Regions from separate parts of the Pantoea sp. PGP6 genome, predicted to be linked through region 2. Evidence: riboswitches for the same ligand, from Rfam matches in the RefSeq annotation. Region 2 holds a riboswitch; each other region holds the start of a gene.
What was found. A riboswitch is a leader RNA that binds a small molecule or an ion and turns the genes downstream of it on or off. The one in region 2 is predicted to bind thiamine pyrophosphate.
Positions count from the first base shown of each region.

Region 1: it holds a riboswitch for thiamine pyrophosphate, as region 2 does, so the genes downstream of both, thiM (hydroxyethylthiazole kinase) here and tenA (thiaminase II) in region 2, are expected to answer to the same signal.
Region 3: it holds a riboswitch for thiamine pyrophosphate, as region 2 does, so the genes downstream of both, thiC (phosphomethylpyrimidine synthase ThiC) here and tenA (thiaminase II) in region 2, are expected to answer to the same signal.

Region 1 covers NZ_JBQBMA010000001.1:1,527,413-1,537,363, reverse strand. The annotation lists gene yegS (lipid kinase YegS) at 1-617, shown strand, start outside; gene manD (D-mannonate dehydratase ManD) at 763-1,977, shown strand; gene ACLIBF_RS07285 (Zn-dependent oxidoreductase) at 1,988-2,998, shown strand; gene ACLIBF_RS07280 (MFS transporter) at 3,079-4,362, shown strand; gene ACLIBF_RS07275 (mannitol dehydrogenase family protein) at 4,430-5,893, shown strand; gene ACLIBF_RS07270 (GntR family transcriptional regulator) at 5,994-6,680, shown strand; gene thiD (bifunctional hydroxymethylpyrimidine kinase/phosphomethylpyrimidine kinase) at 6,732-7,532, opposite strand; gene thiM (hydroxyethylthiazole kinase) at 7,519-8,316, opposite strand; TPP riboswitch at 8,351-8,451, opposite strand; gene ACLIBF_RS07255 (hypothetical protein) at 8,774-8,971, shown strand; gene ACLIBF_RS07250 (AEC family transporter) at 9,070-9,951, shown strand, end outside.
Region 2 covers NZ_JBQBMA010000002.1:191,433-201,383, forward strand. The annotation lists gene ACLIBF_RS21365 (sensor domain-containing phosphodiesterase) at 1-230, shown strand, start outside; gene ACLIBF_RS21370 (ABC transporter substrate-binding protein) at 267-1,202, opposite strand; gene ACLIBF_RS21375 (ABC transporter permease) at 1,226-1,990, opposite strand; gene ACLIBF_RS21380 (ABC transporter ATP-binding protein) at 1,987-2,721, opposite strand; gene tenA (thiaminase II) at 2,730-3,425, opposite strand; TPP riboswitch at 3,521-3,623, opposite strand; gene ACLIBF_RS21390 (6-phospho-beta-glucosidase) at 3,730-5,160, opposite strand; gene ascF (PTS cellobiose/arbutin/salicin transporter subunit IIBC) at 5,193-6,650, opposite strand; gene ACLIBF_RS21400 (LacI family DNA-binding transcriptional regulator) at 6,905-7,924, shown strand; gene ACLIBF_RS21405 (DeoR family transcriptional regulator) at 7,921-8,670, opposite strand; gene ACLIBF_RS21410 (DUF1479 domain-containing protein) at 8,748-9,951, opposite strand, start outside.
Region 3 covers NZ_JBQBMA010000001.1:4,059,577-4,069,527, reverse strand. The annotation lists gene rpoC (DNA-directed RNA polymerase subunit beta') at 1-2,292, shown strand, start outside; gene ACLIBF_RS19655 (DUF1127 domain-containing protein) at 2,343-2,531, opposite strand; gene ACLIBF_RS19650 (aminotransferase-like domain-containing protein) at 2,706-4,175, shown strand; gene thiE (thiamine phosphate synthase) at 4,363-4,995, opposite strand; gene thiC (phosphomethylpyrimidine synthase ThiC) at 4,998-6,920, opposite strand; TPP riboswitch at 7,007-7,107, opposite strand; gene ACLIBF_RS19635 (Rsd/AlgQ family anti-sigma factor) at 7,261-7,767, opposite strand; gene nudC (NAD(+) diphosphatase) at 7,857-8,627, shown strand; gene hemE (uroporphyrinogen decarboxylase) at 8,668-9,735, shown strand; gene nfi (deoxyribonuclease V) at 9,738-9,951, shown strand, end outside.

The sequences.
Region 1 (9,951 bases), on a different contig from region 2:
CCGCCAATGATTTCGCCACCAGCGTCGGCATTCCCGAAGAGATGGAACCGGCGCTGCGGCTGGCGATCCAGGGCAAAGCCAGCACCATCGATCTGGCACGGGTTAATCAGACTCACTACTTCATTAATATGGCGACCGGCGGTTTTGGCACCCGTATCACCACTGAAACGCCGGAAAAGCTCAAGTCCGCCCTCGGTGGCGTTTCCTACTTTATTCACGGTCTGATGCGGATGGATACCCTGAAGCCCGATACCTGTGAAATCAGCGGACCTGACTTTCAGTGGCAGGGCGATGCGCTGGTGATCGGTATCGGCAATGGCCGTCAGGCGGGCGGCGGACAGCGCCTCTGTCCGTCGGCGCTGATCAATGATGGCCGGCTGGATGTCAGCATCGTTACCGCGCAGGAGTTGCTGCCTACCCTGCTGCATTCGCTGACCGGTGATGATGACAATCCGGGTATCGTCACGACCCAGCTGGAGTCGCTGACCATCCGTTCGCCGCATGAAATGACCTTTAACCTTGATGGCGAACCGCTGTCCGGGCGCGAGTTCGTGATTGAAGTGCTGGCGGGCGCGCTGAGCTGTCGCCTGCCGCCGCAGTGTCCTCTGCTGGCCTGATACGCAGACAAGGGGGCGAAAGCCCCTTTTTTTGGGCAAATGTAAATGCTTTGTGATTGCCTTCACAACTCTGCCCGGCCAACTTGTATGGTAGTATTAAAGCGCGTATTTTTTCATCATTGAATGCTGACTGAAGGCTACCAGGATGAAAATTGTTAACGCTGAAGTATTTGTTACCTGCGCAGGCAGAAACTTTGTCACCGTCAAAATCACCACCGATCAGGGCCTGACCGGGATTGGTGATGCCACGCTGAATGGCCGCGAATTACCGGTCGCCTCCTACCTGAAAGATCACGTTTGCCCGCAGCTGATTGGCCGCGATGCGCATCAAATCGAAGATATCTGGCAGTACTTCTATAAAGGCGCTTACTGGCGTCGCGGTCCGGTCACCATGTCAGCCATTTCGGCGGTGGATATGGCGCTGTGGGATATCAAAGGCAAAGCCGCCAACATGCCGGTTTACCAGCTGCTGGGCGGCGCATCGCGCACCGGCGTTATGGTCTATTGCCACACCACCGGTCATTCGATTGATGAAGTGATGGACGACTACGCGAAGCACAAAGAGCTGGGATTCAAGGCGATTCGCGCCCAGTGCGGCGTGCCAGGCATGAAAACCACCTACGGCATGGCCAAAGGCAAAGGTCTGGCCTACGAGCCGGCGACCAAAGGCAACTGGCCGGAAGAGCAGCTCTGGTCCACCGAGATATACCTCGATTTCACGCCAAAACTGTTCGCAGCGATCCGCGACAAATTTGGCTTCGATGAACATCTGCTGCACGACATGCACCATCGCCTGACGCCGATTGAAGCGGCGCGTTTCGGTAAGAGCGTGGAAGATTATCGCCTGTTCTGGATGGAAGATCCGACGCCGGCTGAGAACCAGGAGTGCTTCCGCCTGATCCGTCAGCACACCGTGACGCCAATTGCGGTCGGTGAAGTATTTAACAGCATCTGGGACTGTAAACAGCTGATTGAAGAGCAGCTGATTGACTATATCCGCACCACCATCACCCATGCGGGCGGCATTACCGGCATGCGCCGCATCGCAGATTTCGCCTCACTTTACCAGGTGCGCACCGGTTCACACGGTCCTTCCGATCTCTCGCCAATCTGCATGGCAGCGGCGCTGCACTTCGATCTCTGGGTACCGAACTTCGGTGTGCAGGAGTACATGGGCTTCTCTGAGCAGATGATGGAGCTGTTCGAGGCGAACTGGACCTTCGATCAGGGCTACATGCATCCTGGCGATAAACCGGGTCTGGGCATTGAGTTCAACGAGAAGCTGGCTGCGAAATATCCCTATGAACCCGCCTATCTGCCGGTGGCCCGTCTGGAAGACGGTACGCTGTGGAACTGGTAAGGAGAGCCTGATGAAAAGTGTGGTGATTGAACAACCGGGCGAGCTGGTGCTGGCTGAACGTCCTCTGCCGCAACCGACGGCCGGTGAAGTCCGGGTCAAAGTGGCCTATGCCAGCATCTGCGGTTCTGATGTGCATATCTGGCACGGCCACAACCCGTTCGCTAAATATCCGCGGGTGATTGGTCATGAGTTTTTCGGCGTGATTGATGCGCTGGGTGAAGGCGTCGATCCGGCCCGGCTGGGCGAGCGCGTGGCGGTCGATCCGGTGGTCAGCTGCGGTCACTGCTACCCCTGCTCGGTGGGTCGCCCCAACGTCTGTACCTCACTGCAGGTGATTGGCGTGCATCGCGACGGCGGCTTTAGCGAATATGCGCTGGCGCCGGCCAGCAACGCTTATCATCTGCCGGATGCGATCCCCGACCGGCTGGCCAGCCTGGTCGAGCCGTTCACCATCGCGGCTAACATCACCGCTTTCCTGCAGCCGCAACCGCAGGATGTGGCGCTGATTTACGGGGCCGGTCCGATGGGACTGACCGCCATCCAGGTACTGAAGGGCGTTTACAACGTCAGAGAGGTGATGGTGGTGGATCGTCTGCCGGAACGGCTGGAGCTGGCGCAGCAGAACGGTGCCGATCGGCTGTTTAACAACAGCGAGATCCCGCTGGCGGCGCAGCTGGAAGGCATTCAGCCGACGCTGATTATCGACGCGGCCTGCCATCCCACCATTCTGGCAGAAGCGGCCGCCCTCGCCTCTCCGGCGGCGCGCATCGGTCTGCTGGGCTTTTCCGGCGAACCCTGCAGCATTACCCAGCAAAGTCTCACCAGTAAAGAGTTGTCGCTGTTTACCTCACGTCTCAACAGCCACCGCTTTCCGCAGGTGATTGACTGGATGGAAAAAGGGTTAATCCAGCCAGAGAAGCTGGTCACCCACTATTTCCCGTTGCAGGAGATTGAACGCGCCATGACGCTGTTCGAAAAAGATCCGCGCACCTGCTGCAAAGTGATCCTTCAAATGGGTTAATGCCCACTGAACACCAGGTGTCCTCAGCCGGTGCGTACCCGCCGGCTTATTACAAAGAGAAAACAGATCACGGAGTTTTTATGTTCAAGAATCTGCGCTGGACCCTCGTTTTGCTGTTGTTCCTGGTTTACATGATCAATTACCTCGATCGTGTTGCCCTGTCACTGACGGTGCCGCTGGTGGAAAAAGATCTGGCGATCAATGCTGAGCAGTTCGGCATGATCTTTGGCAGCTTCTTCTTCGGTTACGCGCTGTTTAACTTCGTCGGCGGTCTCGCCACTGACCGGTTTGGCCCGAAAATCGTGCTGGCCGTCGCGGTAGGCGCCTGGTCTATCTTCTGCGGCATGACTGCGCTGGCGACCGGTTTCTGGTCGCTGCTGATCCTGCGCGTGCTGTTCGGCATGGCTGAAGGTCCGATCTGCGCCTCGGCGAATAAAGCGATCAACGGCTGGTTTCCCAAAAAACAGGCAGCCACCGCGATGGGCTTACTCAGCGCCGGTTCGCCACTGGGTGGCGCGGTTGCCGGTCCGATCATCGGTTATCTGGCGCTGGCGTACGGCTGGCGTCCGGCCTTCATCATCGTCTGCTGCATCGGTCTGGTGTGGATGACCTTTTGGCTGTTCTTTGCCGCGGACAACCCGGCGAAAAGCAAACGGGTCAGCGAAGAGGAACGTCTATTAATTGAACGCCTGAAAGCGGCTAACCCTAACGATGAGGCCGATCTTTCAGAAACTGCCCATCCGTTTGGCTACTACCTGCGTCAGCCAATCATCCTGGTGACCGCCTTTGCCTTCTTCTGCTACAACTACATCCTGTTCTTCTTCCTGAGCTGGTTCCCGGCCTATCTGGTGCAGGCCCATGGTCTGGATATTAAGTCGATGAGCATTACCACCATGATCCCGTGGATTGTGGGTTTCGTCGGCCTGGCGCTGGGCGGCTGGATCTCCGATAAAATCTTCAACATCACCGGCAAACTGTTGTTGTCACGTAAAATTGTGCTGGTGGTCTCACTGCTGGCGGCGGCAATTTGTGTGGCGCTGGCAGGTACGATAAAAGAGGTGGTTCCTGCGGTGATGATGATGTCGGTATCGATCTTCTTCCTCTACATTACCGGCGCGATCTACTGGGCGATTATTCAGGATGTGGTGCACAAGAGTCGTGTCGGCAGCATCAGCGGCTTTATCCACCTGGTCGGCAGCCTTTCCGGCATCATCGGACCGATTGTGACCGGCTTTATCGTCCAGCATACCGGTAAGTTTGACAGCGCCTTTGTGCTGGCCGGCGCTGTCGCTGCGCTGGGTGCCTTCCTGGTGCTGTTTGTGATCCGCAGCCCGAAGACCCAGGATAAGCCAGTTTCGGTGTAATCCTCATCACGCAACATGATCACTGATTTCGGGGCGCCTCGCGCCCCGTTTGCCATAAGGACGGACTATGTTACAGATCGATCGCCTGCCCGCTGAGATCCAGCGCCCTGCCTATGACCGGGCCCAGCTTAAAACCCGTATGGTACATATCGGCTTTGGTGCCTTTCACCGCGCGCATCAGGCGCTGTGCAGCGATAAGCTGGCCGCCGAACACGGCAGTGACTGGGGTTACTGCGAAGTTAACCTCAACAGCGGCGAACTGATTCAGGCGCTGCGTGAACAGCAGTTGCTCTATACCCTGACCGAAATGGCGAATGATTCGCTGCAGACCCGGGTGATCGGCGTGATTACTGCGGCGCTGCACGGCAAAGGCGACGGCATTGAGGCGGTGATCAACGCCATGTGTCAGCCCGAGGTGGCAATTGTTTCGATGACCGTGACCGAGAAAGGCTATTGCCATCAGCCAGCCAGCGGCAATCTGAACCCGGATCATCCCGATATCGTGCATGACCTCGACAATCCGCAGACGCCGCGTTCGTTGCCAGGCCTGATTCTGGCCGCCATTAATCGCCGTCGGCAGCTCGGCCTGCCGCCCTTCAGCGTGATGTCGTGCGATAACATGCCGGAGAACGGCCACGTCACCCGCAACGTGATTGTGCAGCTGGCACAACGGCAGGATGCGGCGCTGGCGGACTATATTCAGCAGCAGGTGACCTTTCCCTCAACCATGGTTGACCGGATTGTGCCGGCGATGACGGAGGCGGCGTTTGACGCGCTGGCCGGGCGGCTCGGCTCCCGTGACCCGGTAGCGGTTGAAGCGGAACCGTTCTTTCAGTGGGTCATCGAAGATAATTTTGTCAGCGGTCGTCCGGCGTGGGAAAAGGCGGGAGCAGAACTGGTCAGCGACGTATTGCCGTATGAAGAGATGAAACTGCGCATGCTGAATGGCAGCCACTCGTTTCTCGCCTACCTTGGCTACCTTGCCGGCTATCAGCACATCAGCGATTGCATGGCCGATCCGCACTTCCGCGCCGCTGCCCGTTCACTGATGGTCGATGAGCAGGCACCCACTTTGCGCACTCAGGGCGTGGACCTTGAAGCCTATGCCGATTCGCTGATCGCCCGCTATGAAAACCGCGCCATCAAACATCGTACCTGGCAAATCGCCACTGACGGATCGCAAAAATTACCGCAGCGCCTGCTGGACAGTCTGCGCTGGCATCTGAGTAATAACAGCCGCTGTGAACTGCTGCTGCTCGGCGTGGCTGGCTGGATGCGCTATGTCGGGGGGACCGACGAACAGGGTCAGCCGATTGAGGTTCGCGATCCGCTGAAGACGACGCTGGCAGAATGCGTGGCCAGCAGCGAAGAAGGTGAAGCGCGCGTGCGTGCGCTGCTCGGCCTGCGCCAGATCTTCGGCGACGATCTGGCAGACAACGCCGATCTGGTCGCCCGGCTGACCGCCTGTTATCAGCAGCTGACTACCCAGGGTGCGCGTGCGACGGTGCAGCAGTACATGACCCGCGCCTGATGCGATGATGACAAAGCACTGGCGCAGACGCAGCGTGCTGATTAGACTGACCCTTTCCCTTCGGGCTGGCACCAGCCAGCCGTAATATGGATATTGCTGCATGTCGATCGCCTATACCATTACAACCAGCGAACCGGTGAATCAGCAGATTTACCGGTTTTTGCGCAAAGATATCGTGACCTGTGTGATTCAGCCGGGTTCGCTGCTGTCGGAAAAAGAGGTCTCTGCGCGTTTTAACGTCTCACGCCAGCCGGTGCGCGAAGCGTTCATCAAGCTGGCCGAAGCCGGACTGGTACAGGTATTGCCGCAACGCGGCACCTTTGTGCGTAAAATTTCCGCCAAACGGGTGGCGGACGGCCGCTTCATCCGTGAAGCGGTGGAAGTCTCAGTGGTGCGCCGTGCGGCGCTGGAGATTGGCGACCCGGCGCTGATGATGCTGGAACACAACCTGCAGCTGCAACGCATGGCGGCTGAGCGGCATGACAGCCAGGCGTTTCTCAGCCTGGATGATGAGTTTCACCGGCTGATTGCCGAAAGTATTGATTGCAAGCTGGCGTGGGAAACCGTCGAGAACATTAAAGCGGCGATGGACCGGGTTCGTTTTCTGACCCTGAGTGAGGTTTCACCGCCGGAAAGCCTGATTCAGCAGCATGAGGAGATTTTTGCAGCGTTGAAACATCACGACGCAGACGCCGCCGAAGCCGCGATGCGCCGTCATTTGCAGGAGATGATTTTCTCAATTACCCCTATTGCCGAGCGCAACAGCGCATGGTTTGAAGCACCCTGACCCGGCAACGGTGCCGTCCCGCCGCCTCAGCGCGGGATGGCACATCCACCGCTACCACCACTGATGAAAATGGTGCACCGGCCCGATTCCCGTACCGACCTCCAGTGAATCCGCCTGTAACAACGCCTGCTGCAGCCAGGCTTTCGCTTCGGTGATCGTATCAGCCCAGTCGGCGTGACGCGGACGCAAAGCCGCCAGCGCCGCTGACAGCGTGCAGCCGGTGCCGTGAGTATGACGGGTATTAACCCGCGGCGTGCTGAACCGCTGCTGGCCCGAAGGGGTGATCAGCCAGTCCGGGCTGTTATCAGCCGTCAGGTGACCGCCCTTGATCAATACCGCCTGACATCCCGCCGCCAGCAACGCCTCGCCCTGCGCCCGCATCTGCGCTTCGCTCTCCGCCACCGCGCACCCCAGCAACGCTGCTGCTTCCGGCAGATTCGGCGTAATCAGCGACACCTGTGGTAACAGCAGTTCGCGGACGCTGGCAATCGCATCGGCGGATAACAGCGGATCGCCGCTTTTCGCCACCATCACCGTATCCAGCACCACGAAAGGAATTGCGCTACGTCTCAGCCGGGCCGCAACCTGCCCGACGATGGCGGTTTCTGACAACATGCCAATTTTCGCGCTGTCGATACGCACATCGTCCAGCACCGAATCAAGCTGGGCGGCCACAAAGTCAGCATCGATCCGGTAAACCGACTGGACGCCACGGGTATTTTGCGCCACCAGCGCGGTGATCACGCTGGTGCCATACGCGCCCAGCGCGGAAAAGGTTTTCAGATCGGCCTGGATCCCTGCCCCGCCGCTGGGATCGGTCCCGGCGATGGTCAGTGCATTAATGCGTTTCATGGTCCACCTCCAGCGTCCAGAGCGCATCAAGAAACGCCGTGGCAAAACTGCCGGGGCCGGCTGAGCTTGCCGCCGCCTGTTCACCGGCCCGCGCCATCACCTGACAGGCACTGGCGACGTTGAGCAGCCGATCGCCGCTCAGACTGCTGAAGCCAGCCACCACCGCCGACAGCGCACAGCCGGTGCCGACCACCCGCGTCATTAACGGGCTGCCGCCGCGAATGGCAAAGGTGCGCTGACCGTCGGTGGCGTAATCTACTTCGCCGGTCACAATCACCAGCGTCTGATAGTCGCGAGCCAGCTGCCGGGCGGCCTCCAGCGCTGCATCCGCCTGATGCAGGCTATCCACTCCGCGTCCGCCGCTGGCCTGTTGCGCCAGCGCCAGGATCTCTGACGCGTTACCGCGGATCACCGCTGGCTGCTGGCTCAGCAGCCGCTGGCAGAAGGTGGTGCGCAGCGTCAGCGCTCCGACCGCCACCGGGTCCAGTGTCCAGGGCGTTCCCGCCTGCCTGGCGGCCGTGACCGCCGCCTGCATCGCCTGCTGGCGCTCAGCGGTCAGCGTCCCGACGTTAATCAGTAAGGCATCGGCAAAGCCGCTGAACTGCGCGGCTTCCTCCGCATCAATCACCATCGCCGGTGAAGCGTTGAGCGACAGCAGCACATTGGCGGTGAAGTTTTGTACCACGTCGTTAGTCATGCAGTGCACCAGCGGTGACTGACGGCGGAAACGGTGCAGAATGGGCGCGAATTGCGCAGCAGAAAGGTGTTGAGATTGATCTGTCATCATAGCTCCCAACCGGCGAATAAGAAGGCGAATGCGGTCAGGCATCAGACTTCCCTACGCTGGCATTATCCAGTTCAGGTCAGCGGGTTTTTCTCAGCCCTTTCCTGACGGAAAGCGGCACCCCGAGTCGTGTTACAGCCTGCAGCATAAGGAGGTGGCGTCGCGAAAGCAAGCCAGAGCTGCGTCAGCCATCCTCGCGCTGGTGACACTTCACATGATCCTGATCAATTCTCGCCGCAGCAAAAACAGGCTTAATGCTGCGGGCCATAAAACTACCCCTTTCGAGGTAGCTATTTAAGCCAGAGATAAGGTGCTGCCGATCGCGGCATCGGTTTCCGCCCTTAAACGGTAGCCAGCCATAATAATTAGCCTGCTTACAGCATCGCCGAAAAAAACACCTCATTTCATGGAGTTAAACCACTCCAGGAGCGGAACTTCATACTATTCAGGATGTATGATGCGATTGTCAGCGCTTATTCCTCACCGCCATCGATGGCAGGACATCACTATCGAACGTCACGGTGCTATCGCACCAAATGGCAGACATTATCTTTCCACCTATATTTCCGCCCGCTGTCTGCGCTGCGGCAAAATAATTCATCGTGTCTATTACCGGGATATCAGCGATCAACAGGCCCGCCGCTGGCTGGGATAACTGTCCTGACGGCGAGCGGTTCAGACACCGTTAAAGTTAACAGTTAGTTAGCAATTTGTTAGTCTGGTAATTAATCATCGTCTGACCAGACTCTCTCTATGCCACTGTTGTTTGAAAGCTTAAGCCATCAAATCTATCTGTCCGCACCGCTGTTTATTCTGATCCTGCTGGGCTACGGCCTGACGCGACTGGGTAAATGGCCTGCCAGCATCAGCGAAGGGATGAACCGCTTCGTGTTCAACGTCGCGCTGCCCTGCATGCTGTTTGGCGTGATGAGCCATTTTTATCAAAGCCCGCCGGTTGATGCGCGGCTGCTGCTGGCCTTCTTTGGCAGCTGCCTGCTGGTGTTTATCGTCGGCCGGATAGTGGCCAAAAGGCTGTTTAAGCTGGATGGCGTTGCTGGCTCGGTCTTCGCGCTGGGCGGCATCTTTTCCAACAACGTGATGCTCGGCATTCCGGTGGCGACGGTACTGCTGGGGCCCGCGTCCCTGCCCTCGGTGGCGCTGGTACTGGTGTTTAACAGCCTGATCCTCTGGACCCTGCTGACGGTCTCGGTTGAGTGGGCGAAACAGGGCAGCTTTTCGCTGCAGGGGCTGGGGCGCACCGCGATCGGCGTGCTGAAGAACCCGCTGATTATTGGCATTCTCAGCGGTACCGCCTGGAGTTTTTTGCAGCGTCCGCTGCCGCTGCTGGCTGCTGAACCGCTGCGGATGCTGGGATCGATCGCCGCCCCGCTGTCGCTGGTTACCCTTGGCATGAGCCTCGCCCATTACCGGGTGCGGGAAGGACTGAAAGAGAGTTATACCCTCTGCCTGCTCAAGTTGGTGCTGCAACCGATGACGGTGTGGGCCATTGCCTGGCTGACCGGCCTGCCGCCGCTGGAGAGTAAAGTGGTGGTGCTGCTGGGATCGATGGCGGTCGGGGTCAACGTCTACCTGATGTCGCAGAAGTTTAATGTGATTACCGGCCCGGCTGCCGCC
Region 2 (9,951 bases):
TGTCGCTGATCTCCCGGATGGCTGAAGATGACTCGTCGAAAATCATCGTCAAACGGATTATTCAGATGCTGAAAGAGCTGAACTATACCGTACTGGCAGAAGGGGTTGAGAGTGAGGCAACGCTGGCATTACTGAAGGAGTACGGATGCGATCAAATTCAGGGCTACTTCTTCTCGAAGCCGCTGCCCGCCAGTGATATCGAGCACTGGCTGTACCAGAAACCCCTCTGATGTGAAGCCCGCAGCTACTGTTGCGGGCTTCATCGGTCAGTCACTGCCGATGGCGTAGTAATCTACCGGGGTGATCTGCTTAATCAGATGGTTATCATACAAAAATTGCTCATAGGCCTGATAACGGGCGCGGTCCAGCTTCACCGGGTCGTCTGCAAACAGCGGCAGTGAGGCACGCCATGCCTGATGATTTAACGGCGTATTCAGTTCTGGATAAGCGTTAGCGAACGCCTGCCAGCTGGCTTCCGGATGCGCTTTTAATTCTGCCACACCCCGTTTTAGTGCCCGCATAAATTTCTTAATCTTTTCCGAACGCGCCTCGTCGCGGTTAGCGACAATAATCAACTCATCATAGGCGGGGACGCCATAATCCTCGACGTTAAACACCACCGGCTGTTTACCCTGCAGCCTGAGCTCCAGCGCTTCAATATTGCGATAGCCGCCTATTACCGCGTCGACTTTCCCCGTCAGCAGCGCGCTGGTCAGCTGGAAATTGACATTGATGAGCTGTACTTCGCTGGACTTCACGCCGTCGTGCCGCAGCATGGTATCGAGCGTCGCCTGCTCAATCCCACTGACTGAATAGCCTATCTGCTTACCTTTTAAATCGGCTGGCTTTTTCACGGCGTTATCCAGAGTAATCAGGGTATTCAGCGGGGTATTGATCAGTGTACCGACCCGCATCAGCGGCAAACCCTGATCGGCGTAAAAATGCAGCTGCGGCTGATAGGTAATGGCTAAATCTGCCTGTTTTGCCGCCACCAGCCGCGGCGGTAGTGACGGATCGGAGGGGGGCACGATAGTCACCTCAAGTCCTTCCGCTTTAAACGCATCGGTTTGCTGCGCCACCATAATCGGCGCATGGTCGGGATTGATATACCAGTCGAGCATCAGGGTCAGTTTTTCCGCAGCATGCAGCGGGCTGGAGAGGGCGGCGCTGATCATCAGCGCTGACAGAACAGGTTTTAGCATCAGTTTATCTCGCAGATTAGAGGTCATGAGGCACTCTCAGGGGCCCAGTCGATCAGACGGTGAAGCAGGGCATCGATGGCCAGCCACAGCACCAGCGTCATCAGCACCAGGATAAATAACGCAGCAAAACAGATATCGCTCTGCATCCGGGCATTGGCGTTCAGCATCACATAACCAAGTCCTTCTGCCGATCCGACCCATTCGCCAATGATCGCGCCAATCGGGGCCACCGCCGCCGCCATTCGCAATCCGGTTGCTAAGGCAGGTAACGCGGCTAACAGCCGGACGTGACGCAGTTGCGATCCGCGTGAAGCGCCCAGCGTATGTGCCAGATCCAGATAGCCCGCTGGCACGCGACGCAGACCATCATAGAAGGCCGACGTGACAGGAAAGAAAATGACCAGCACCGCCATCGCCACTTTGGCGCTCATACCAAAGCCAAACCACAGCACCAGCAACGGGGCCAGAGCAAACACCGGAATCGCCTGGCTGGTAAGTACCAGCGGCATCATCCAGCGTTGCAGACGTGGCGAAAATGTCATGCCCAGCGCCAGCAGAGCGCCGAGCACGACGCCAGTGATCATTCCGCAGAGGATCTCGGTGAGGGTGATCAGGCTGTGATAGCCGAGCCAGGCTTTATTCGCCCATAGCGCTTGTGCCACTGCCACGGGCGAAGGCAGCAGAAAGGCCGGAATCGAGGTCAGCGTTACCAGCCACCACAGCGCAATCAGTCCACAGAACAGGGTGAGGCCGCGCCACATGCGGGCTAAACCATCGAGGTGTTTCATCCGATCCCCTCTGGCAGTGAAAGTTTTTGCAGTAAAGCTGCCTGACTCTCTATGACCCTGATATCGTCCGGCGCGCGCGGTGGCTGGCCCGGCAATGGCTGACAGGCTTCCAGGCCTGATGCGCTGAGCACCAGCATATGATGACTCAGCCGACAGGCTTCCGCCGCGTCATGGGTGATTAGCAAGACGGTATGGTTCGCCAGTACCTCCGCGGCCAGCGTCTGAATCTGGTGGCGGGTCAGGGCATCAAGTGCGGAAAAAGGCTCATCCATCAACACGATCGGTTTGCGCGCATACAACGTGCGGGCCAGCGCAGCGCGTTGCCGCATCCCGCCAGAGAGCGTCGCGGGCCGCGCCGTTGCGTGACGATGCAGACCGACCCGCTCCAGCAGATGTTGCGCCCAGTGGCGGTCCGGTTTTTCACCCTTCAGGCGGCTGGCGAGGCAGACATTTTGTTCAACGGTCAGCCACGGATAGAGCAAATCCTGCTGACCCATCCAGGCGAACCGGCCAGCCAGCGGCAGGCCATCACTGCCGCCGATCACCCCGGATGTCGGCGGTGTCAGGCCAGCAATCACGCGCATTAAGGTACTCTTTCCGACACCGCTGGCTCCGAGCAGTGAGGTGAAACGTGCCGGGGTAATCTCCAGACTGAGCCGGTCGAACAGCCGATGCGTGGCAAAATCGACACAGAGGTCACGGATTGAGATGCCGGGCGGCAGTAATGCCATTGAGCCGCTCATGATGACAAAGGGGGTTGATGATTGAGCCCCATCTGCCAGAAGGCGGATTCCAGCTGGGTGGCGGTGGTGAAGAGGGTCGCCAGCCGGTCAAAACGTGCTGCGCCGGCGCGCTGATGGGCCAGCGTTTCAAACAGGTCCAGAGAGGCTCTGACGCCCGCCAGATAATTGGCATCACCATAATTCTCTATCCAGGCGGCATAAGGATTGCCTTCGATGACGGTGGTGGGATGATGTAACACGCTCAGGCCGATTTCGGCATAGCCTGCAACACACGGCATCAGCACGGTCAGCAATTCCAGCGCATCTCCGCTGTGGCCGACATCCAGCACGTAGCGGGTGTAGTTAAGCGTTTCAACCGCTTCGGTCTGGCTGACCAGCGCGGCTTCGCTGATCCCCCACTGCTGGCAGTACGCCCGGTGCAGCGGCAGTTCATTGACAATGGCATTGAGGGAGGCCGTTGCGGTTCGCAGCGCGGCCGGATCGTGCAGTTTGCTGACCAGCAGCCCATAGGCGCGGGCAAAATGCAGCAGAAACAGATAATCCTGGGTGAGATAATGACGAAAGGCGGCCGCAGGCAGCGTGCCCTGAGCGAGCTGCTTGACAAAATCGTGAGAGACATAGGCGTGCCAGTGATCGCCAGCCTGTTGTCGCAGGCGGCCATAAAAGCCGGTTTCAAAAAGTGAGAGTGACATGGGATCTCCAGTAACTGTTGGTTAACGAAAAGTGTTAACTCAGGGAGATCCGGGCATACGGTGAAGAACAGGCAATGATGCAGGAGATGTTGCAGAAGACTCTGCCGACCCGTCCCTTCGCTGGCATGACCCAGATCAGGTTCAAAGGGTTCGGTTTGCACCATCTCAGCCCATAACAGGACACCCCTCGGAGACGTTTGTTATACGATAATTGTCAGCTGAATACAACGGCACGCCGCAGGCATGCAACAGCCGATGGCCCCGCTAAACCGCCGCGGTTTAGCGAGCTAAGCCAGTGACGTTGTCACTCCAGCACTTCACCGTTACTGGCGATCACCTTTTTATACCACCAGAACGATTTTTTCCGACGGCGGGCCAGCGTTCCCCGGCCAAGGTCGTCGCGATCCACATAGACAAACCCGTAGCGTTTACTCATTTCGCCGGTTGATGCGGCCACCAGATCGATGCAGCCCCAGCTGGTATAGCCGAGCACCGGCACGCCATCAGCGATGGCGTCACCCATCGCCCGGATATGCTCACGCAGATAGCTGATGCGGTAGTCATCATCAATCTCACCTTCTGCGTTGATCGTGTCCCGTGCGCCGAGGCCATTTTCCACCAGGAACAGCGGCTTCTGGTAGCGGTCATACATCATATTCATAGTGATGCGTAGTCCAAGCGGATCGATGCCCCAGCCCCATTCACTGCGCGTCAGATGGGGGTTAGTCAGGGACTTCACCACGTTGGCGGCGCTGCTGTTGAGCTCGTTCATCTCCGCCGACGCGCAACGCGAGGCGTAGTAGCTGAACGAGACAAAATCGACGCTGTTTTTCAGGATCTCTGCATCACCGTCATCAATCTGCAGACTGACCCCTTTTTCACGGAAGAGCCGCGCCGCATAGGCGGGGTAATATCCGCGCGCCTGCACATCAATGAAGAACAGGTTTTCCCGGTCCTTTTCCAGCGCTGCCCAGACATCTTCCGGTTTGCTTGACCACGGATAGAAATTGCCGCCCGCCAGCATGCAACCGACCTGATTGACCGGATTAATGTCATGGGCGATTCGGGTCACCAGCGCGCTCGCCACCAGCTCATGATGTGCAGCCTGATATTTCACCTGGTCGTGATTTTCATCCGCCTCAAATACCAGCCCGGCCCCGGAGAACGGGCTGTGCAGCAGAATATTAATCTCATTAAAAGTCAGCCAGTATTTCACCAGACCATCAAACGCCTCAAAACAGCTGCGGGCATAGCGGGCAAAAAATTCGATCATTTTGCGATTCCGCCACGAGCCATATTCGGTCACCAGATGCATCGGTACGTCAAAGTGACACAGGGTCACCAGCGGTTCAATATTGTATTTACGGCACTCTTCAAACACCGCGCGGTAGAAGGCAATTCCCTCTGGATTAGGCGTCAGTTCATCACCGTTCGGATAGAGGCGACTCCAGGCGATGGAGGTACGAAATACGCTGAACCCCATTTCCGCCATCAGTGCGATGTCTTGCGCATAGCGATGATAAAAATCAATGGCGTCATGACTGGGGTAAAACTCATCATCCCGCAGGGCGAAACGCCGCTCCAGTCCGAGTTTCACCGGCATCCGATGCGGGCCGTGGGGGATCATGTCAACGGTGGTTAAGCCCTTTCCGCCTTCACGATAGCCACCCTCAGCCTGGTTGGCGGCTAACGCACCGCCCCATAAAAATCCTTGCGGGAATCTTGATTCAGACATGACATCCTCTGGTTTCGGGTCAGCATTGCCCGTTAGTTAGCGTTAATTGCATTGGTGCGCTCAGGGGCGGGCGTCGCTGCTGGCGCTGCCTGGGCCGTCGAGGGTCCGGTTTCCGGAATGTCCTCGAAACCTAAAATCAGCGTCAGCACAAATGACAGCACTACCGACAGCACCATCACGGCCGCAACCCAGACCATCGACATCGGATTGGCGGGATCAAAAAATTGTACGCTGGTAAACAGACCAGGCGAGGCCATTGAATGGCTGGCCAGACCGCCAATACCGGCCACCGCACCACAGATAAAGCCGCTGATTAAACAGGCGATCAGTGGACGTTTCAGCCGTACCGCTACGCCATACAGTGCCGGTTCCGAGATGCCCGCGATGATAGCTGACGCCGCTGCGGCCAGTGCAGTCTGCCGCAGTTCGCGGTTTTTGGTTCTGAATGCCACCGCCAGTGACGATCCGCCCAGCGAGAGATTGGCACCAATTTCTGACGGCATCACCATGCCCTCTTTACCGGTTTCAGCGATGGTCTGAATGATGGTTGGCGTAAAGACCCGGTGCATCCCGGTCATCACCAGCAGCGGCCAGATGGCACCCATGATGGCGACCGACAGCCAGCCGAGATAACCGTGAACGGTATAGACCAGCGCTGAGATGCCGCTACCGATCCAGATGCCAATAGGTCCAATCAGCACAATCGCGATCGGGGCGGCAATCAGCACAATCAGCATAGGCTTGAGGAAGTTTTTGGTCACGGCCGGCGTAATGCGATCTACGCCGCGTTCGATATGTGACAGAATCCAGGTCATTACCAGTGCCGGTATGACCGTGTAGGTATATTTCACTGCGGTCACCGGGATAAAGGCAAACTCTACCGGCTGGCCCTGAGCCGCTTTCGCCATCAGATCAATGAAATTGGGATGCACCAGCACGCCGGCAATGGCTATCGCCAGCGACATGTTGGTTTTAAATTTCAACGCGGCCGAGGCCGCTACCATCACCGGCAGGAAGAAGAAGGCACCATCGCCGATGACATTCAGAATAACCAGCGTCGATGAGCCTTTTTCAAACACGCCTGCCATATCGAGGATCATCGCCAGCAGCTTAACCATCGATCCGCCAATGATGGCGGGAATCAGCGGTGACATGGTGCCGACCAGCGCATCAAGAATCCCTGCACCGATGCCTTTCAATGTCAGCTTACGCTTAACCGGCGCCGATGAGGACGCGGAAGGCGAGCCAAGCTGCATCACCGCCTGATACGCCTGCGAAACATTGTTACCAATGATCACCTGGCATTGAGTGTCGTTATTTACCACCCCCATTACGCCATCAATGGCTTTCAGCCGGACGAAATCGACCTGGGTCTGGTCTTTAACCACAAAGCGCAGGCGAGTCATGCAATGCGTGAGCGCTTCGATATTGGTGAGGCCACCTAACGCGTCGACAATCGCGCGTGAAACCTCGTCGTAGTTTCTGGGCATGAGGGATCTTCTCTGTAGGATAATCGGTCAATGTTATGTTTTTTTGCCCTGATTGAGCGGCGAATAGGAAACCGGTTTCACAAAATCATGAAGAACTTTATCGATGGCGACAAGAGTTAAAAATTGCACGTTTTTATTTATGTGATTTAGCTCACCAAACTATGTGATGCCCGGAGCGGTGACGGCGGGGAAAATATTTCCAACTATGAGAGGCTTAGGTAGACTGCAATCATGCGCAGTGAAGGAGCAGGTAAATGGCAACAATTCAGGATGTAGCAGATCGGGCAGGCGTGTCGAAGGCCACCGTGTCCCGGGTGCTGTCTGGTAATGGCTATGTCGGTCAGGAGAAACGCGAACGGGTCTTACAGGCGATTGCTGAAACTGACTACCGGCCCAATCTGCTGGCGCGTAATCTGGCGACCCAATCCAGTCAGACCATCGGGCTGGTGATCACCAATACGCTGTATAGTGGCAGTTATTTCGCCGAACTGATGGCACATTCAGCACGGATGATGGAACAGCAGGGCCGCCAGCTTATTCTGGCCGATGGGAAACACACTGCCGGGCAGGAGCGGGAAGCGATCCAGTTCCTGCTCGATCTGCGCTGCGACGGTATTATTATTTATCCGCGTTTTCTCTCTATCGATGAGCTGGATACCATCATCTCCCAGCAACGCCAGCCGATTCTGGTGATCAATCGCCGCCTGCGTATCAATGACAGCTACTGCATTTATGTCGATCAGCACGCAACCAGCGCCAGCGCGGTGACGCATCTTGTCACTCATGGTCATCGGGATATTGCGTTTATTACCGGTTCGCTGGATTCTCCGACCGGCATGGAGCGATTGTCCGGTTACCAGGCTGCACTGAATGCGGCAGGCATTCCGGCCGAACCGCAGCGGATTGTGACAGGGAAGTGGACAGCGCAGAGCGGCATGGCCGCGGTTGATAGCCTGCTGGCGCGTGGAGTGGCGTTTAGCGCGATTGTCGCCAGCAACGATGAGATGGCAATTGGTGCGATCAAACGGCTGACTGAATGTGGTATTGCGGTACCGCAACAGGTATCAGTAATGGGCTTTGACGACATTCCGCTGGCACCCTATATCACACCCTCTCTATCGAGCGTAAAACTGCCGGTCACCGAAATGATTAACGAAACCATTGGCCGGCTGGTGATCATGCTGGATGGCGGAGAATGGCGGCCCAGGCCACCGTTCAGCGGCAGCCTGATGCTGCGTGATTCGATCTCTGTCGGACCCTGCGGTCGCACTTAGTCTGCACTGACCTGAATCACATCAATGTCGCGGTCATTCAGTTGTTGCAGGGTCAGAGCATCGAGTTGATCGTCGGTGATCACATGCCGGACCTGATAACCTGGCGACAGCGGATAGGGTTGAATCTGTCCAAACTTCGAGCTGTCAGTCAGCGCATAGCTATCGACGCCCTTCGCCAGCACCGCATCCACCACATCGCAGCGCAGCATATTACGCCCGGTGAAGCCGCTTTCCGGGTGCCAGCCATCAATCCCGACAAACGCTTTGTGAAAGTGGATCTGCTGGATGCAGTAACGAGTCAGCGGGCCGACCATCGATTCACTGCTTTTTTGTAGCAGACCTCCCAGAACAATCACTTCGCAGGCGGCCTCACGCAGTAACTGCGCGATGTAATGACTGACGGTGACAAGCGTAATATCGCTGCGATCCGCCAGCGCGCGCGCCAGTAAAGCATTGGTGCTGCCGCCTTCGATCAACACCGATTCACCGGCGGCCACCAGGCTGGCGGCATGGTTGGCCAGCGCCTGCTTGACCGGATAACGGGTATTCATTCGGGTACCCACATTGTCACTGTCGAGTGCCAGTGCCGAGCCATGTACCCGTCGTAGTAAACGATCGCGCTCCAGCAGGGTAAGATCCTGACGCACCGTCACTTCTGAGACACCTGTAAGCTGTGCCAGCTCACTGACCGCAATGGTACCCCGGGTATTAACCAGTTGAATAATATGATGATGTCGCGGATTCATAAGTCAGTTTCGCCGAAAAAACAGTTGCTGCAGTTTAACAGGGAAAAGAGCGCGCCGGACCCCGACGCGGTGATAAATCAGGCTAAATCCAGCCCACGGCGACCATTCTGATTCAGATCGGCCAGCGTAAAACGCTGCTGCCAGTTCGTTTCGTAATCTTCAGGCGGGAAATCAGCGGGCGAACGACCCTGTCCCAGCGCCTGGGCTACCCGGTGGGCATAAGCCCGATTCTTATCGCACATCGGCGCGGCCGGGATGTACATCACGTTGCCCCAGCCCTGCTGATTCTCAACCGGTGCCACCGCATGAATCACATCGCAATGCCACCAGACGGAATCGCCCGCTTCTAAAGCCGGGATGGAACTGAGTCCGGCAATCAGATGAGGATGCCATTTCTCATTAATCGGTAATACCCGGCCCGGTTCTACGCCGCACAGCTCGTCGTCCGGCACATCGGCTAACAGTGGACGCAGCAGAACATAGGCCATCGCTTCCGGTACCGGCACCACATGCAACAAGCCCTGGCCTGGAATCATATCTGACAGGGCGGTCCAGCCCTGAAAGGTGCGGAATACCGAGCATTTGGTGGTATCGGGAACGTCATATTCATCCACCTCAGTGCGATACGCGGCATCCCACGGATCGTATGCCTCGAAATCACCGGTAAACAGTCTGGCAAAGACCCGCTGATAAGCGGGCAGCAGCCAGCGTTCCAGCGCCCCGGAATCAGTATGCGCACCCAACCCCTTTGAGGTGGTGCCGGGTAGTCGGCGGCGGATTCGATCGGGGTAGATCACACTGACATCCGGATCGAACCACTGCTGTCCGTGCGAGTCGAAGGTCCACAAGCGATTGAGAAAGGACTGCGCCTGCGTCATGGCATCGCTCTGACGCGCCTGCATCTGTGCCTGTGACCAGTAAATCGGATAAATTTCCGGCCTTGACGCCTCAAGACTGCCGAAGAAGTTATCGCCGGGGCCACGATACTGCTCATCAAAGTGATTCATTTCAAGGTAGTCGAGCATCGACTTGTCCCACGCCAGTGCCTGCTCGCGGGCAAAATGTTGCTTAATTACCAGGCAGCCACGGCGTTTTATTAGCGCACGAGTTTCATCTGAAACCTTTCCATCGGCGATAGCCTGCATCGGTATAACAGGCCAGGCGCTGCCCGTTCGCTGCTCCTCCGCTTTAGCCTCGCCAATGGCCGCTTCGATTCTATTGCACACTTGTCGAAACAGCGCTTCCACATCGCCAATCTGGCTGCGTAACTGCTGTTTCATC
Region 3 (9,951 bases), on a different contig from region 2:
GTTATCCCGGCCAAGAAAGTGGAAATCATCTCTGAAGCTGAAGCCGAAGTGGCTGAGATTCAGGAACAGTTCCAGTCTGGTCTGGTTACCGCCGGCGAACGTTATAACAAAGTCATCGATATCTGGGCAGCAGCGAACGAACGTGTTGCCAAGGCGATGATGGAAAACCTTTCAACCGAAACCGTGATCAACCGTCATGGCGAAGAAGAGAAACAGGTTTCCTTTAACAGCATCTTTATGATGGCCGACTCCGGTGCGCGTGGTTCTGCTGCACAGATTCGTCAGCTGGCCGGTATGCGTGGTCTGATGGCGAAGCCAGATGGCTCCATCATCGAAACACCAATCACGGCGAACTTCCGTGAAGGGTTGAACGTACTTCAGTACTTCATCTCAACCCACGGTGCGCGTAAAGGTCTGGCGGATACCGCACTGAAAACGGCGAACTCCGGTTATCTGACGCGTCGTCTGGTTGACGTTGCACAGGATCTGGTGGTTACCGAAGACGATTGTGGTACGCACGAAGGCATCATGATGACTCCGGTCATCGAAGGTGGCGACGTTAAAGAACCACTGCGTGAACGTGTACTGGGTCGTGTGACGGCAGAAGACGTGCTGAAGCCAGGCACCGCTGACATTCTGGTTCCACGTAACACCCTGCTCGATGAGCACTGGTGTGACGTGCTGGAACTGAACTCAGTAGACAGCCTGAAAGTCCGTTCGGTAGTAGGTTGTGAAACCGACTTTGGTGTGTGTGCACACTGCTACGGTCGCGACCTGGCACGTGGTCACATCATCAACAAAGGTGAAGCGATCGGTGTTATCGCGGCACAGTCCATCGGTGAGCCGGGTACACAGCTGACGATGCGTACGTTCCACATCGGTGGTGCGGCATCACGTGCGGCTGCTGAATCCAGCATTCAGGTGAAGAACAAAGGTACCATCAAGCTGACCAATGCTAAGTCGGTAACCAACTCGGCTGGCAAGCTGGTGATCACCTCGCGTAACGTTGAACTAAAAATGATCGACGAATTTGGTCGTACCAAAGAGAGCTATAAAGTTCCTTACGGTGCCACCATGGCGAAAGGTGATGGTGAGCAGGTTGCAGCGGGCGAAACCGTCGCAAACTGGGATCCGCACACCATGCCGGTTATCACCGAAGTGGGCGGTTTCATTCGCTTCACCGACATGATTGATGGCCAGACCATTACCCGCCAGACAGATGACTTAACCGGTCTCTCCTCGCTGGTAGTTCTGGACAGCGCCGAGCGTACTGCGGGCGGTAAAGATCTGCGTCCAGCGCTGAAAATTGTGGATGCCAACGGCAACGACGTTCTGATTCCGGGCACCGATATGCCGGCTCAGTACTTCCTGCCAGGTAAAGCGATTGTTCAGCTGGAAGATGGCGTTAAAATCAGCGCCGGTGACACGCTGTCGCGTGTACCGCAGGAATCTGGCGGTACCAAAGATATTACCGGTGGTCTGCCACGCGTTGCTGACCTGTTCGAAGCGCGTCGTCCGAAAGAGCCGGCTATTCTGGCCGAGATCAGCGGTATTATCTCGTTCGGTAAAGAGACCAAAGGTAAGCGTCGTCTGGTGATTACTCCGCTGGATGGCAGCGAGCCGTACGAAGAGATGATTCCGAAATGGCGTCAGCTGAACGTGTTCGAAGGTGAACGTGTTGAGCGTGGTGACGTGGTTTCCGATGGCCCAGAGTCTCCACATGACATCCTGCGCTTGCGTGGCGTGCATGCGGTGACCCGTTACATCACTAACGAAGTGCAGGAAGTTTACCGTCTGCAAGGCGTTAAGATTAACGATAAGCACATCGAAGTCATCGTTCGTCAGATGCTGCGTAAAGCAACCATCATGAGCGCAGGAAGTGCAGACTTCCTCGAAGGTGAACAGGCTGAATTCTCTCGCATCAAGATTGCTAACCGCGATCTGGAAGCGAACGGAAAAGTTGGTGCCACTTTCATGCGTGACCTGCTGGGTATCACCAAAGCGTCACTGGCAACCGAATCGTTCATTTCTGCCGCATCGTTCCAGGAGACTACTCGTGTCCTGACCGAAGCTGCTGTAGCAGGCAAGCGCGACGAACTGCGCGGTCTGAAAGAGAACGTAATCGTGGGTCGTCTGATCCCGGCCGGTACCGGTTACGCTTACCATCAGGATCGTATGCGCCGCAAAGCGGCAGGTGAAGTGCCGGTAGCACCGCAGGTTACTGCGGATGAAGCCTCAGCCAGCCTGGCCGAATTGTTGAACGCCGGTCTCGGCGGTAACAACGACGAGTAATCGTCATTGGCGTAATAAAAAACCCTGCTTCGGCAGGGTTTTTTTTGTCTTCAGTTCAGCTTGTTCCATTCATTGCGACTGAGGCCGATATCTTTTAGCTGGCTGTCGCTGAGTTTCGACAGAATAAGGCGGGTTTCACGCCGGCACTGCCAGCGTCTGAAGCTGCGCCACAGATAACGCACCAGTGTGTAAGGTGTACCGGTAAACGGTTTGCCTGCGCGATTTTCATCGTATCCCATCATGCTGCCCTCATTGTTTTGCCTGAGGACTATTTTCGTAAAGTAGCGCTGTATGATACAGACCCAAAAATCACTTTTATTTAACATACAGATTGCTGTCAGTGCGATCTGAATGGTAATAATAGTGACTAACTGTACTGGTTCAGGCTTTGAAAATTGCAACGAGGGGATACGATGACCCGATATGAACATCTGGCTACGCTACTGGCGCAGCGCATTGAACAGGGCTTATACCGCAGCGGAGAGCGTCTTCCTTCAGTACGCAGCCTGAGCGCCGAACATGGCGTGAGCATCAGTACGGTACAACAGGCCTATCACCTGCTGGAAGAGAAGCAGATGATCACACCGCAGTCGCGTTCAGGCTATTTTGTGGCATCACGGAAAGCGACCCCGCCGATACCCGCACTGACGCGGCCTGCGCAGCGGCCGGTTGAAGTCACCCAGTGGGACGCGGTACTGGAGTTGATCAACAGCCGTCTGGAAGATGACGTGCTGCAACTTGGCAGCGGCATGCCCGATCTGACCCAGCCGACGCTAAAGCCGCTGTGGAAAGCATTTAGCCGTCAGGCCCAGAAGCAGGAAACGGCGCTGCTTAATTATGACAACCTGTACGGCGTGCTCGCGCTGCGACAACAGATTGCGCGTCTGGCGATCGATAGCGGCTGTCAGTTTACCGCTGATGACATTGTGATCACCACCGGCTGTCATGAAGCGTTATCCGTCGCAGTACGCGCGGTCTGCGAGCCCGGCGATATCATCGCGGTTGAGTCACCTTCCTTTCACGGCATCATGCAGACGCTGCGCGGCTTTGGCATTCGCGCCATTGAGATCCCCACCGATGCGGTGACCGGCATCAGCCTGGAAGCGCTGGAACTGGCATTTGATCAGTGGCCAATCAAAGCGGTGGTGGTGGTACCGAACTGCAATAACCCGCTGGGTTTCATTATGCCGGAACCGCGTAAACGCGCCTTGCTGGCGCTGGCGCAACGCTTTGACGCTGCGGTGATTGAAGACGATGTCTATGGTGAGCTTGCCTGGGAATATCCGCGTCCGCCGACCATCAAAGCGTTAGATCTGGATGGCCGGGTCCTGCTCTGCAGCTCGTTTTCTAAAACGCTGGCACCCGGATTACGGGTTGGCTGGGTGGCACCGGGCCGCTACCGGGACCGCGTCCTGCATATGAAGTACATTGTTACCGGCTCTACCGCCACGCAACCGCAACATGCTGTGTCGGAGTTTATTCGTCAGGGCCATTATCAACCCCATCTGCGGCGGATGCGGCAGATCTATCATCGCAACTATGAAACCTTCAGCTGCTGGGTGCGTCATTACTTCCCCTGTGGGATTTGCGTGTCCCGTCCGCAGGGCGGTTTCCTGATGTGGATTGAGTTGCCGGAGCCCTTTGATGCCGTTCGTCTTAATCGCGAACTGCGTGAATCTAAAATTCAGATCGCCGTCGGCTCACTGTTTTCCGCCTCGGGCAAATACCGTAACTGCCTGCGCTTAAACTACGGCTTGCCGATCACTGAACAAACCGAACAGGCGGTGGCGCGGGTAGGGGCAGCCGTCGAGCGGGCGATGCAGGCCTGCCAGCATGATGATCTTCCTGCCGCCTTAGCGCCCGATTTGCTGGTGGCTAAGTAGGGAAGAAGCAGGGCCAGAAAGAGGAGGGAACTGGCCCTGGTCAGGTAACCGTACCTGACGAAGGCCACACTAAACGGCTGTCTGACACCGCGCCAGTGACTGATTGGCTAACTGCGCGCGGTATTCCTGATTTATCGCTGCCGTTACAGCAGTTTAATTATTTTTGCGCGCTGTTACCCAACAATACTCACGCTGGCTGCGCCGGTTCAGCCAGCGCCAGCAGGGTACGCGTCGCTTCATGCCAGTCCTCTGCCTCGGTGATGGCGCTTACCACTGCAATGCCGCCTACGCCGGTCGCCAGCACCGCGGATGCCCGCGCAACGGAGATACCGCCAATCGCCACGGTCGGAATGTGCGTCAGGCGGGCCAGATGCCGCTGCAGTTCTGCCAGTCCCTGCGGCGCGGATGGCATCTGTTTGGTGCGGGTCGGAAAAATATGCCCGAGCGCGATGTAAGAGGGCTGAATGGCCAGCGCACGATCCAGTTCGGCATCATCATGGGTTGAAATGCCGAGTCGTAATCCCGCCTGACGGATTTGTGCCAGGTCCGCCACCGCCAGATCTTCCTGACCCAGATGGACACCGTAGGCCTGATGCTTTATCGCCAGCCGCCAGTAGTCATTGATGAACAGGCGCGCATCGTAGCGTTTGCCCAGCGCAATGGCTTGGGCGACGGCCGCTTCTGCCGCCTCGTCCGACTGATCTTTGATGCGCAGTTGCAGGGTACGGACGCCGGCATCTAACAGGCGTTCGATCCATTCAACACTATCGACTACCGGATACAGGCCGAGACGCGACACAGTAGCAGGAAATGCGGACATAGTTACTCCTCCTTCATGGCATCTGCCGGATGATAAAGCTCACCACCCCGGCTGCGAAATTGTTCAGACATCTGTGCCATGCCAACCTCAATCGGCTGCGCGCTGGCTTGCTGGCGTGCGGCAAAATCCCGTACCTCCTGAGAGATTTTCATTGAACAGAATTTAGGGCCGCACATTGAGCAGAAATGGGCCACCTTGCCGGACGCCTGAGGCAATGTTTCGTCATGCATCGCGCGCGCCGTATGCGGATCGAGTGCCAGATTGAACTGATCTTCCCAGCGGAATTCAAAGCGCGCTTTTGACATCGCGTTATCCCGGATCTGCGCGCCCGGATGGCCTTTGGCGAGATCGGCGGCATGAGCGGCGATTTTATAAGTGATCAGACCCTGCTTCACATCCTCCTTATCTGGCAGACCAAGATGTTCTTTGGGCGTGACATAACACAGCATCGCACAGCCGAACCAGCCAATCATTGCGGCGCCGATACCGGAGGTAATGTGGTCATAGCCGGGCGCAATGTCGGTGGTGAGGGGACCAAGCGTATAGAAGGGGGCCTCGTGACACCGATCGAGCTGCTCTGTCATATTGCGGCGGATCATATGCATCGGGACGTGGCCGGGGCCTTCAATCATCACCTGCACATCATATTCCCAGGCGATCTGCGTTAGCTCGCCCAGCGTTTGCAGTTCGGCGAACTGCGCTTCATCGTTAGCATCCTGAATCGAGCCTGGACGCAAGCCATCGCCCAGCGACAGTGAGACATCGTAGGCCGCGCAGATTTCACAGATTTCGCGGAAATGCTGATAGAGGAAGCTCTCCTGATGATGCGACAGACACCATTTCGCCATGATCGATCCGCCGCGCGAGACAATCCCGGTCAGCCGTTTTGCCGTCATCGGCACGTAGCGCAGCAGTACGCCCGCATGAATGGTGAAGTAGTCGACTCCCTGTTCAGCCTGTTCCAGCAGCGTATCGCGGAATACTGCCCAGTTGAGCGCTTCGGCCACGCCGTTCACTTTCTCCAGCGCCTGATAAATCGGCACTGTGCCGATTGGCACCGGGCTGTTACGCAAAATCCATTCGCGCGTTTCATGAATATTACGGCCAGTAGAGAGATCCATCACCGTATCGGCGCCCCAGCGGGTCGACCAGACCAGTTTCTCTACCTCCTCCTCAATCGACGAGCTGACCGCTGAATTGCCGATGTTGGCATTCACCTTGACCAGGAAGTTACGCCCGATAATCATCGGTTCCGATTCAGGATGGTTAATGTTGGCGGGAATAATCGCCCGGCCAGCCGCCACTTCCTGACGCACAAACTCCGGGGTGATGTTATCTGGCAAATGCGCGCCAAAACTGTGGCCCGGGTGCTGTTGCAGTAACACCTCGCTGCGAATTCGCTCACGGCCCATATTCTCCCGCAGGGCGATGAACTCCATCTCCGGCGTCACGATGCCCTGGCGGGCGTAATGCATCTGCGTGACGCAACGGCCAGCAAGGGCGCGACGCGGGGTGGGCAGCGCGTCAAAGCGCAGATGATCGAGGCTATCATCCGCCAGACGCTGCTGGGTATAGTCTGAACTGCGCTGTGGCAGTGGCTGGCTATCATTGCGTTCTTCGATCCAACCTGCCCGCAGCTTTGTCAGCCCGCGATGCAGATCAATCTGCGCGGCGGGATCGCCATAGGCACCGGCGGTGTCATAGACCGGCACCGCCTCATTCTGCTCATAAAGTGGCTGATCTTTACTGCCGCCGACCGGGGTCGGACTGAGACTGATTTCGCGCATCGGTACGCGAATATCCTCCCGACTGCCGGTAATCCAGATGCGTTCAGAACGGGGAAATGCGCTGCCGCCTTGCAGTGAATCGATAAATTCCTGCGCCAGGGCACGCTGTTCACGACGGGTCATTTTTGGGTCAGACATAGCAATCTTCCAGTTGAGTGGGAATGATGCTTGTCCGGAGTTCGGAAGGAGTAACAGCACGGGCAGTGCAAGAGACTGGCGTACCGACAATATTTACTCTTGTTCCCTTCGCAGGTTCTAACCTGATCAGGTTCCGCGGATCCCGAATTAACGGTCTCAGCCCAACTGGGCACTCCGACAAGAATGCGGTTTTACGCTGCGGCTGGCAGAGCGCCCGCTGAAGACGAAAAACCTTAACGTTCTAACAGAAAAAAATGGGTTCTTCTGGCCTCAGCCATCAGAACCCCTTCAGCATAAAAGGGCTGCAACTGAATCACAACCCCTTTACCTGCGTTTAACCTTATGCCGGACGAGCAATCTGGCTGTCATTGGCCACCGGCGGTGGTGCCAGATGGTTATCCCACGCCAGCTGGATCAGCTTGTCTTCCAGCGTAAAGCGCGCCTCCAGCACTTCACCGACTTCAGATAGCGCCTGCTGGAACGTCATGCAGTTATCATCATCGATCGCCTGCTGCAGATGGCCATCATACAACTGCATCAGGCGCTCAGTGTTGGCTTCCAGCGGGGGATAGATTTGGGCCGCCGCGATCATCGGGCTGTCACCACTCATCTCACTGATGATGCGTTCATAAATACTAAAGTGACCGGCGGAAAGATAATCGACCAGGCCATGACAAAAGTTATCCAGCGCCTGCTCATCAAGGCGGGTCAGGGCTTCTTTATTCGGTTTAAGTCCGACCAGATGGTAATAGGTTACTAACAGCTGGCGACGGGCTTCCAGCCACGAATCGACCAGTTCGTTACTGCCACCTACGCGTTCGGCCAGGACGTCTAACTGGTTAAGCATATCTAACTCCATGTGAGTTATAGTTGTTCATCTACACACTTAACATCAGGACTTCAGCGTGCGAGTTGACGCTAAGGATGACGAAATAAATGCAATGCGAAATCTCAAGCGTAGACGCTGGATGGTGGATTGTCAGCCACGAGCAGAAACTTTGGTTGCCGCAAGGTGATTTACCCCACGGAAGCGCCGAAAATTTCGGTCTGACGGGTACCAAAGCCCGACAGATTGGCGAGTGGCAGGGGGAAAAAGTCTGGCTGATTTGCGAGCCACGTGCAGAGAGCATGTTCTCGGTACGGCAACTGATCGATCTGGATGTGGGGCTGTTTCAGCTGGCGGGACGCGGCGTGCAGCTGGCGGAGTTCTACCGTTCCCATCGCTGGTGTGGCTACTGTGGTCACGAAATGCACCACAGCAAACATGAGTTTGCCTGCCTGTGCAGTCATTGCCGCGAGCGCTATTATCCGCAGATTGCGCCCTGCATTATCGTGGCGATCCGGCGTGGCGATGAGATCCTGCTGGCGAATCACGCCCGTCATCGTAATAACGTCTATACCGTACTGGCTGGCTTTGTCGAAGTCGGCGAGACGCTGGAACAGGCGGTGGCACGTGAAGTGATGGAGGAGAGTAATATCCGCGTCAAAAATGTCCGCTACGTCACCTCCCAGCCGTGGCCATTCCCGCAATCGCTGATGACGGCGTTTATGGCGGAATATGATAGTGGCGATCTGCAACATGACGGCAAAGAGCTGCTGGATGCGGCCTGGTTTCGTTTTGATGCCTTGCCCTTGCTGCCGCCACCGGGCACCGTGGCGCGCCGCCTGATTGAAGATACCGTCGCCCTGTGCCGCGCCGAAGCGTGAAAGTGCTACACTACACGCCTGAAATTGAGAGAGTAATGAAATGAGTGAACTGAAGAACGATCGTTATTTGCGTGCCCTGTTACGTCAGCCAGTAGATGTAACGCCAGTGTGGATGATGCGCCAGGCCGGACGTTATTTACCAGAATACAAAGCGACGCGCGCCGAAGCGGGTGACTTTATGTCGCTGTGTAAAAATGCTGAGCTGGCCTGTGAGGTGACGCTGCAGCCGCTGCGCCGCTATCCGCTGGATGCTGCAATCCTCTTCAGTGACATCCTGACTATCCCTGATGCGATGGGCCTGGGCCTCTATTTCGAAACCGGCGAAGGTCCGCGCTTTTCGCATCCAATTACCTGCCGGGCAGATGTAGAGCGTTTGCCGGTGCCCGATCCGGAAATGGAACTGGGTTACGTAATGAACGCGGTGCGCACCATCCGTAAAAGCCTGAACGGCGACCTGCCGCTGATCGGATTTACCGGCAGTCCGTGGACGCTGGCCACCTACATGGTGGAAGGCGGCAGCAGCAAAGCGTTCACCAAAATCAAAAAGATGATGTATGCCGATCCCGCCACGCTGCATGCGATGCTGGATAAACTGGCGGACAGCGTTATTCTCTATCTCAATGCCCAGATTCGCGCCGGTGCGCAGTCAGTGATGGTGTTTGATACCTGGGGCGGCGTCCTGACCGGCCGTGATTATCGCGAGTTCTCGCTGCACTACATGCACAAAATCGTCGATAGCGTGCTGCGTGAAAACGACGGTCGTCGGGTGCCGATTACCCTGTTCACCAAAGGGGGCGGGCAGTGGCTGGAAGCGATGGCCGAAACCGGCTGCGATGCGCTGGGCCTCGACTGGACCACAGATATCGACGATGCACGCCGCCGTGTCGGTGACAAAGTTGCGCTGCAGGGCAACATGGATCCTTCAATGCTCTATGCGCCACCCGCCCGTATTGAACAGGAAGTGGCCGGGATTCTGCAGCGCTTTGGCAATGGCACCGGTCATGTTTTCAATCTCGGTCACGGTATTCATCAGGATGTCCCGCCGGAAAATGCGGGCGTGTTTGTTGAAGCGGTGCACCGTTTATCGCGTCCTTTCCATCAGGAGTAACCATGGATATTGCCGCACTTCGCGCTGAGCAGTTGCAACGCGCCGCTGATGTGGTGCGTGAAGATGACTTTGACGTATTGCCGCCGCGCTTTATTGGCGGGGCGGACGTCGGGTTTGAACAGGAAGGTGCCGTCACCCGGGCGGCGCTGGTAGTGCTTGAGTGGCCTTCGCTAACGCTGGTGGAACATCGCATTGCGCGTATTGAGACCACCATGC